Regions from separate parts of the Caldanaerobacter sp. genome, predicted to be linked through region 1. Evidence: riboswitches for the same ligand, from Rfam matches in the RefSeq annotation. Region 1 holds a riboswitch; the other holds the start of a gene.
What was found. A riboswitch is a leader RNA that binds a small molecule or an ion and turns the genes downstream of it on or off. The one in region 1 is predicted to bind S-adenosylmethionine.

Region 1 (4,580 bases):
AAATTCTCTATAAACTTAACCCCTGCCTCAAAACCTCCTTTTATTCCAAAAGTCAAAACTCCACCCTGCCCTTTTGGAAGATATTTTTGAGCAAGCTCATAATAAGGGCTTGACTTAAGACCAGGATAGTTTACCCATCTCACAAGAGGATGAGAAGCTAGAAATTCTGCCACGCGAAGTGCATTATAACTATGCCTTTCCATCCTGAGTGCAAGTGTCTCAAGCCCTTGAACGAACAAAAAAGCGTTAAAAGGCGAAAGAGCTGCCCCCAAGTCTCTTAAAAGCTGCACTCTCGCTTTGACTATATAAGCCTTCTCTCCAAACTCTTCTACATATCTTATCCCATGGTAAGAAGGGTCTGGCTCTGTAAGCTCTGGAAACTTGCCATTCGCCCAATTAAATTTTCCAGAATCCACAATTACACCTCCAATAGAAGTACCGTGCCCTCCTATAAACTTTGTAGTTGAGTGAATTACTATGTCTGCGCCAAATTCTATAGGCCTTGAAAGATATGGAGTTGCAAAAGTATTATCTACAATAAGGGGTATACTTGCCTCGTGAGCTATTAATGCAATTTTTTCTATATCCGCCACATCAATTTTGGGATTACCAATCGTCTCTACGTATAAAGCTTTGGTCTTCTCCGTTATTTTTTCTCTAAAATTTTCGGAGTCACTTGGATCTGCAAACTTCACATTTATACCAAATTTCTTAAGGGTAGAGGCAAAAAGGTTATAAGTCCCGCCGTAGAGATTCGTAGAAGCTACAATCTCATCTCCAGCCCCTACAATATTTGTAATAGCTATAGTTATAGCAGCCTGCCCTGAAGCTACTGCCAGCGCTCCTACTCCCCCTTCTAATGCAGCCATTTTCCTTTCAAAAGCGTCTACAGTAGGATTCATCATCCTTGTGTAAATATACCCGTCTTCCTTTAGAGAAAATAAGTCTGCTGCATGCTGCGTGCTCTTAAAGGCAAAAGAGGTAGTTTGGTATATTGGCAGCGCTACTGCACCGGTAGTAGGGTCAGGTTCCCATCCCTCATGAATTGCTATAGTAGAAAAACCATATCTTTTTCTCATGCTTTTTCTCCTTTCATACAAATTTTTACATTATTTCCGCCAGGTTTTCAAACTCGCTTTTCTCTTCGAAATTTTCCTCAGCTAAAACTTTAAAAACAGCATCTATTAAAGCTACTTTTTCTAATTGTTCTTTTAGCCCTTCCACTGTTCCATTTATCTTCACTATAGCGGTAAAACTATTCCCACCAAATGATGAGTTTTCAATAGATACCCAATTCCCCCTGATAAGTTTTAAAACTTCTTTTAAGCCATATACATTATCTTTTTTGAGCTTCAGCCTTATATAAAAGGTATCAGTAAAGCTTTCTTCCCTAAAGTTAACTCCTATGACTTCAGATTTACTGCCCAGTTTATAATTGATGAGTATATCTATCAGATCAGCAACTATTGCATCTCCAGTAGGAAGTTCCCCTGCTCCCCTTCCTATAAAGACATATTCCCCAAAGCCATTTCCTTTAAGTATTATCGCATTATTGACTCCTTTTACCTTTGAAAGCAAACTATTTTCCGGAATCAAAGTAGGCTCTACTCCCGCCGAAATATAGTTTCTAAATTTCTTCGCCCATGCAAAAAGTTTAAACTCATACCCCCATTCTTTTGCCCTTTCTACGTCTTCCTCTTTGATTTCCTCTATGCCCTTTCGAGGTATAATTTCTACCGGAACCCTCACACCAAACACTTTTTTTATAAGTATGCCAAGCTTAAATGTAGCATCCAAACCTTTTACATCATAATCCGGATTAGCTTCAGCATAACCTAATCTCTGTGCTTCATTAAGAGCTTCTTTATAGCTTTTCCCTTCTCCCATCTTTGTGAAAATGTAATTAGTAGTCCCGTTTACAATGCCACCGATAAAATCTATCTCATCTGTAATTTTTAGCCTGTCTATCTGATGAAGTATAGGAATGGCTCCACCTACACTGGCTTCATACTTTAAATACACTCCTTTTTCTGCTGCAATGCTCCCAAGCTCTTCACCATACTTTGCGATAAGCTCTTTATTCGCCGTAATTACATGTTTGCCAGAGAAAAGAGCCTTTTTCACATATTCATAAGCAGGAGAAATCCCTCCTATTGCCTCTATCACTACCTTTATTTCTTCATCCTCTAAAATATCTCGAGGGTCATTGGTCAAAAACTCTGTTGCATTTACTTTTCTCTTCTTGTGTAAATCCTTCACAAGCACTTTCTTTATCTCTGGATAAAATCCCGTACTCTCCTTGATATATCCTCCTCTAGAGTTAATTATTTTAAATACTCCTGTTCCAACAGTTCCAAGTCCCATTAACCCAATCTTTACCCTCATTTTGCACCTCCAGAAAATTTTTTAGGCCCTCTTCAATGAGAAGAGGGCCTTTCGTAATCTCAAATTACACAAAGCCGCTCCTCTCATCTCTCAGGTTGGATTATCCAACCTGCAGGAATTGGCACCAAGCACCTATGTGCCGGTTGCCGGGTTTCATCGGGCCAGTCCCTCCACCACTCTTGATAAGAGGATTGAGTCATTTTATTAAATTTTATGCGTTGTAATCTATATTATCACTTTGAAACTTTAAAGTCAAGAAAAAAATTCTTCCTTGTTTTTATTCCTAATTTTTGCTATAATAAATAAAAATGAAAAGGGGGAACTCTCATGGAAAAATGGCAGTGTACCGTATGTGGATACATATATGACCCAGAAGAAGGGGACCCATCACAAGGAATTCCGCCAGGCACGCCTTTTGAAGAGCTACCAGAAGATTGGGTCTGCCCTGACTGTGGCGTAGGAAAAGATATGTTTGAAAAGATGTAGGGAGCAGAGCTCCCTTTATTTTATTGATTTTTTCTAAAAATGCTATTATAATTGTAGGCAGTTACTCTACTAAAACTTTCTGGAGGGTGTTTACCTTTAACATGAATAGTGGGTATAGAAGACTTACTCCTGAGGAAGCTTTGGAAATCGTAAAAAAAGAACAAAGGGGAAAACTAAAAATATTCTTGGGTTATGCTCCCGGGGTTGGAAAAACCTATGCAATGCTAAATGAGGGTAACAGACGACTTAAAAGGGGCCAAGACGTAGTAATAGGCTACGTTGAAACCCATGGCAGAAAAGATACAGAAGCACAGATAGGAAACCTTGAAATAATACCCAGAAAAAAGATTGAATATCAAGGTATGATATTAGAAGAAATGGATGTAGATGCCATAATAGCCAGAAAGCCAGAAGTAGTCTTAGTTGATGAACTCGCTCACACTAATGCTCCGGGTTCAAAAAATAAAAAGAGGTATGAAGACGTACAAGAAATCTTAGAACACGGGATAAATGTGTTAACTACCCTAAATATACAACATATAGAGAGTTTAAATGATATAATTCAACAAATAACAGGTGTCGCAGTAAGAGAAACAGTACCTGACAGCATAATAGATAATGCAGACGAAATAGTTGCGGTAGACTTGACTCCAGAGGCTCTTATAAACAGACTTAAAAGAGGGGATGTCTACCCCTTAAGCAAACTGGACGAATGTCTTTCTAACTTTTTCAGAAAAGGAAATTTAAGTGCTTTAAGAGAATTAATGTTAAGACTCACCGCTGAAGAAGTAGATTTAGAATTAGAAGAGTATATGAAAGAGCACGGAATAGAGGATACATGGGAAACAAATGAGAAAATAATGGTATGCATAACGCCAAATCCTCTATCTAAAAAACTCATACGAAGAGGTGCAAGAAGGGCGAGAAGATTTAAATGCGACTGGGTTGTCGTGTACGTGGACTGCACTCATTTTTTGGCCCCAAAGTTGACAGAACAAGATAAAGAAGTATTAGAAAGTCATTTCATGCTCGCAAAACAATTAGGTGCAGAAGTATATACATTAAAGGGTAAAAGTGTCTCTGATGAACTTTTGAAATTCGCCAAAAAAATGCATATAACCCAAATAATAATTGGTCATTCTCAAAGATCCTGGTTACAGAACCTCTTTAGAGGGTCAACTGTAGTAAAGCTAATTAAAAAAGCAAAAAACATTGAAATACATGTTATTCCTTATACCAAATAAAAACAAGGGGTAATGAAAATGCAAAGCAAATTTGGGCTTTCTCTTTTTATTTTTCTGTTTACTCTTTCTACAACTATGACGATGGTTTTATTTTTCCATAAACCACCTTACATTCCTCTTTTTATAAGTTATTTGTTTGCTTTTTTTGTACTTTTAAAACACTTTTCTTTTAAAGAACTGGCAAACATGTCAATAAAAGGTGTAAAAAGGGGAATAAATGTTATGATAATACTTCTTCTAATAGGCGCACTGGTCGCTCTCTGGAAACAGAATGGAACACTCCCTGCTCTCATATACTACTCTTCTAAATTCCTCAAACCTCGTGGATTTCTTTTGACCTCTTTTACAATAACTTCATTGATATCCATGATCCTGGGAACCGCCGTAGGCACAGCCAGTACTATTGGAATAGTGATAACTGGTCTTGGTCATGCCTTTGGATATCCCCTGCCCGTAGTAGCGGGA
Region 2 (4,580 bases), on a different contig from region 1:
TGCCACACTTGTGCTATCCAACTGTAAAGGCAAATCTACAGCATTGGCTACTGCAAAAGCCACTTTAGGAAGCATCTCTTCTTCCTTTATTCCCGGAACTCCAACATTGACGTCCAGTATTTCTGCACCGCATTTTTGCTGCTTTAAAGCTTCTTCAACAGCCAACCCAACATCTCCGTTAACAAGGGCTTCACTTAATTTCTTCTTGCCGGTAGGATTGATCCTTTCTCCTATAACTCTCAAAGGATATTCTTTCCCTATAAAAACTGTGCGCGTATTAGAAGAAACAGCTGTGAATCTGTTTTCTATTTTCTTAGGTTTTAAACCATAAACTGCTTCTTTAACAAGCTTTATATAATAAGGATTAGTTCCACAACATCCTCCTACTATGGAAGCCCCTTTTTTCACAAGTTGTGGAAAGAAACTCGCGAATTCTTCCGGCTTTAAATCGTAAACCGTTTTGCCATCTCTTATAACAGGCATTCCTGCATTTGGCTGAGCTATTATAGGAATGCGAGCCACTTGAGCCATCTTCTCCACAACATCCACCATTTTATCTGGACCTGTTGAACAATTGACCCCTATAGCATCAAGCCCCAGCCCTTGAAGGCTTACCACTACAGTGACTGGGTCTGAGCCCATTAGAGTTCTCCCATCTTCTTGGAATGTCATTGTACATATCACTTTCAATTTCGTATTTTCTTTCGCTGCTAAAATCGCAGCTTTTGCCTCTAGCATATCTGACATTGTCTCTATAAGCACTATATCCGCCCCTGCTTTTTCTGCCGCAACAACTACTTCCTTGAAAACCTCATAAGCTTCATCAAATGTCATGTCTCCAAAGGGCGCAAGAAGTTCCCCTGTTGGACCCACTGAAAGAGCTACTGGTAGATCTTTCGCTGCTTTCCTTGCAATTTCCACTCCCTTCACTACGATCTCTTCTACACGATCCTCCAAGCCATATTTTTTAAGTTTTATCCTATTTGCCCCAAAAGTGTTGGTCTCTATTACTTCAGCTCCTGCCTCAACATAACCTTGGTGTACATCAAAAACTATCTCCGGCTTTTCCAAATTCATATATTCTGGGCATTCACCCGCTTTAAGTCCCCGTTCTTGAAGTTGGGTACCCATAGCACCGTCAAACACTACTACTCTATCTCTACACTCCTTAAAAATGTCTATCAAATCATGTCCCCCCTACTTTGTCTCAACTTCTTTTTCCACTAATGGCATTTCTTCTATCCGCGAAAGTATCTCAAAAACGAAGTCCACACTTCCCATAGGCATCACGTGAATACCTGCAACCCTATCTTTTATCTCTTCAATGAATTCGACAGCTAGTCTCAATCCCTCTTCTTTTCCACCCTTTTCGAGTTTTTCTAATATCCTTTTAGGTATTTCTATCCCAGGTACTTTTTCTATCAACTTTAAAGCCATTTTATAGCTCTTCAATGGAAGAACGCCAACCAAAATAGGCACCTTTACTTCTTTTGCCTTATCTAAAAACTTAAAAAGAACTTCTTTATCATATACCGGCTGAGTCTGTATAAATTCTGCTCCTGCTTCCACCTTTTGATAAAGTTTCTCTATAGCTTCTTTCCTTAGGTCATTAGGATTAGCGGTTGTTCCTGCACAAAAAGAAGTGGGAGAATCAATCTTATTTCCATTATAATCAACGCCAGAATTCAAGGCCCTTATCATCCTTAAAAGCCCAATAGAATCTACATCGTATACGCCCTTTGCTTGAGGTGTATCTCCTAACAGAGGGCTATCCCCTGTTAATGCTAATATATTTCTGACTCCCAAGGCATAAGCCCCTAAAAGCTCTGATTGAAGCCCTATAAGATTTCTGTCTCTGCAAGTCAAATGAAAAATAGTTTCGATATTGAGATGATCTTGAAGTATGTGCGCAAGAGCAATGGGACTCATCCTCATGTTTGCCATCGGAGAATCGGTTATATTAATAGCGTCCACTATCCCTTTTAACTTACGTGCTTCTTCTATAGCCTTGGTTACTTCAATCCCTTTTGGCGGAGAAATCTCCACGGTTATCACAAATTTCTTTTCTTTAAGTTTATTACACAACCTATCATTTTTCAACATCTATGCCCCTCCTTTTTAAAAATAAAAAAGTCCCTTCGCTAAAAGAAGAGACTCCAAGAATCTCTCATCTTTCAGCGAAACCGCTGCAGGAATTGGCACCATGCACTAAGGCTGGTTGCCGGGTTTCATCGGGCCAGTCCCTCCACCTCTCTTGATAAGAGATTTTAAAGTATTAAATTGTTAAACTATTTAAACTATATGATACTATGGATTAACTCCTATGTCAATAGAAATTTTTTAGTCCTCTCTAAAGATTTTGCAGGCCTTTAACTTTTTTAAAATAAATCTGTAAATTTTTTATGTTATTTGCTATACTATGATTGTAAAGAATATAAATTTTCGAGAAAGGAATGTTTTTCATGTTCTCATCTCTTATTTTTGGTATCCTTTCTATTGCATCAATTATACTTTACGGTTTAATCTGGTGGAAAATTTTTGATAAAACTGGTTATGGAGGAACATATGGCCTTTTGATGTATATACCTATTGTGAATTTTATAATGCTTTTAGTATTAGCATTCACTGAGTGGCCCGTACATAAGATATAAAAATTATTGAGCAATAACACTATTTTTATTTTTAATAGCTTGTGCAAGCCCTTGCATAACTAAAAGTTTAATATTATAATATACTTAACTACTGCACAAATAAGGAGGATCAATATGGAAAATAAAAAACTTCCGAGAGTAGCTTATTTTTGTATGGAATACGGCCTTGAGTCAAATTTCAAACTTTACGCTGGAGGTTTAGGTATTCTAGCAGGGGATTACCTTAAAGCTGCAAAAGAAATGAATCTCCCAGTAGTAGGAATAGGAATACTCTGGAAACAGGGCTATACTGAACAACACATTGGTGAAGATGGATATCCCTATGATGCATACCGCAACTACACTCGAAATTATGACTTTTTGAAAGACACGGGAGTGAAAGTAAAAGTAAAAATAAGAAATAAAGATGTGTATTGCAAAGTATGGCTGGTAGACAGTTTTGATAACGCCCCTCTCTATCTTCTGGACACAGACATCCCCGAAAACGGCGACAGATGGATAACCGGACAGCTTTACGGCTGGTTTGGTGAGGAAAGGGTTGCACAAGAAATCGTACTGGGAATTGGTGGTGTAAGAGCTTTAAGAGCTTTAGGAATAGATGTAGACATATATCATTTCAACGAAGGTCATGCTGCATTAGCAGGAATCGAACTCATAAGAGAAAAAATGGAAAACGAAGGGCTAACTTTTGAAGAAGCCTGGGAAGCGACTCGCAGGGAAATAGTATTTACTACTCATACTCCTGTAAAAGAGGGGAACGAATCCCACGACCTAGAACTTTTAATGTACATGGGTGCCAACAACGGGCTTACTATAGAACAGATGGCTCAAATCGGTGGAGTGCCTTTTAATATGACGGTGGCTGGATTAAGGCTTTCTAAAATTGCAAACGGCGTATCCAAGCTACATGGTCAGACCGCCAATAAAATGTGGGAGCATATAGAAAATAAAGCGCCAATAATCTCCATAACCAATGGAATCCATAGAGGTACCTGGGTAGACGAAAGAATTATAGAAGCCTACAAAAAAGGTTCTGGACTTTTAGAAACCCATAACCTTCTTAAAAAAGAATTAATAGACTTCGTATATAAAAAAACAGGAGTAAAATTGGATGCAAATAAACTTCTCATAGGCTTTTCACGAAGAGCAGCTCCTTATAAAAGAAGTGATTTAATCTTTACGAATGAAGAAATTATAGGGAAATATTTAAAAGAAAAAGACATACAAATAGTATTTTCCGGAAAGGGCCATCCGCTGGATGATGTAGGAAAAGAAATCGTGGCAAGAATAGTATCCATGGCAAAAAAATATCCTGACAGTGTAGTATTTTTGGAAGACTATGACATGACCATTGGCAAGATGTTGACAAGAGGAGCAGATGTATGGCTAAACAATCCAAGAAGGCCTCTTGAAGCAAGCGGAACTTCTGGCATGAAGGCAGCGATGAATGGAGTTTTAAACTTGAGCATTCTTGATGGTTGGTGGCCAGAAGCCTGCATTGATGGAGTAAATGGCTGGCAATTTGGAGATGGGTTTGAATCAGATAACTTTGAAGAACTTGATAAGCACGATGCAGAAGCTCTATATGATGTGCTTCTCAATAAAGTAGTACCCACTTACTACAACGATAAGAAAAAATGGGAAGAAATGATGAAAGAAAGCATAAGAACTACTTTTGAAGCCTTTTCTGCAAATAGAATGCTTCAAGAATATTATGACCTTATGTATACCAAATAAAAAGTCCGGGTGAGTACCCGGACTTTTTACTATCCCCTCAATCTTTTTTCTAACTCTTCCCTTTCTTTTTCAAATCCAGGTCTTCCTAAAAGCGCAAACATGTTTTTCTTATAGGCTTCTACTCCCGGCTGGTCAAAAGGATTAACGCCATTTAGGTATCCACTTATTGCACAAGCCATTTCAAAGAAGTAA

Region 2: it holds a riboswitch for S-adenosylmethionine, as region 1 does, so the genes downstream of both, ACPLVE_RS02520 (methylenetetrahydrofolate reductase) here and ACPLVE_RS04775 (homoserine dehydrogenase) in region 1, are expected to answer to the same signal.

The regions. Positions count from the first base shown of each region.
Region 1 is NZ_JBNATX010000010.1:1,578-6,157, reverse strand. Features, by position in the region: gene ACPLVE_RS04780 (homocysteine synthase) at 1-1,079, opposite strand, end outside; gene ACPLVE_RS04775 (homoserine dehydrogenase) at 1,105-2,385, opposite strand; SAM riboswitch class I at 2,466-2,574, opposite strand; gene rd (rubredoxin) at 2,713-2,871, shown strand; gene ACPLVE_RS04765 (universal stress protein) at 2,973-4,115, shown strand; gene ACPLVE_RS04760 (Na+/H+ antiporter NhaC family protein) at 4,134-4,580, shown strand, end outside.
Region 2 is NZ_JBNATX010000003.1:48,825-53,404, forward strand. Features, by position in the region: gene ACPLVE_RS02515 (homocysteine S-methyltransferase family protein) at 1-1,185, opposite strand, end outside; gene ACPLVE_RS02520 (methylenetetrahydrofolate reductase) at 1,198-2,103, opposite strand; SAM riboswitch class I at 2,165-2,264, opposite strand; gene glgP (alpha-glucan family phosphorylase) at 2,766-4,388, shown strand; gene ACPLVE_RS02530 (glucose-6-phosphate isomerase) at 4,418-4,580, opposite strand, start outside.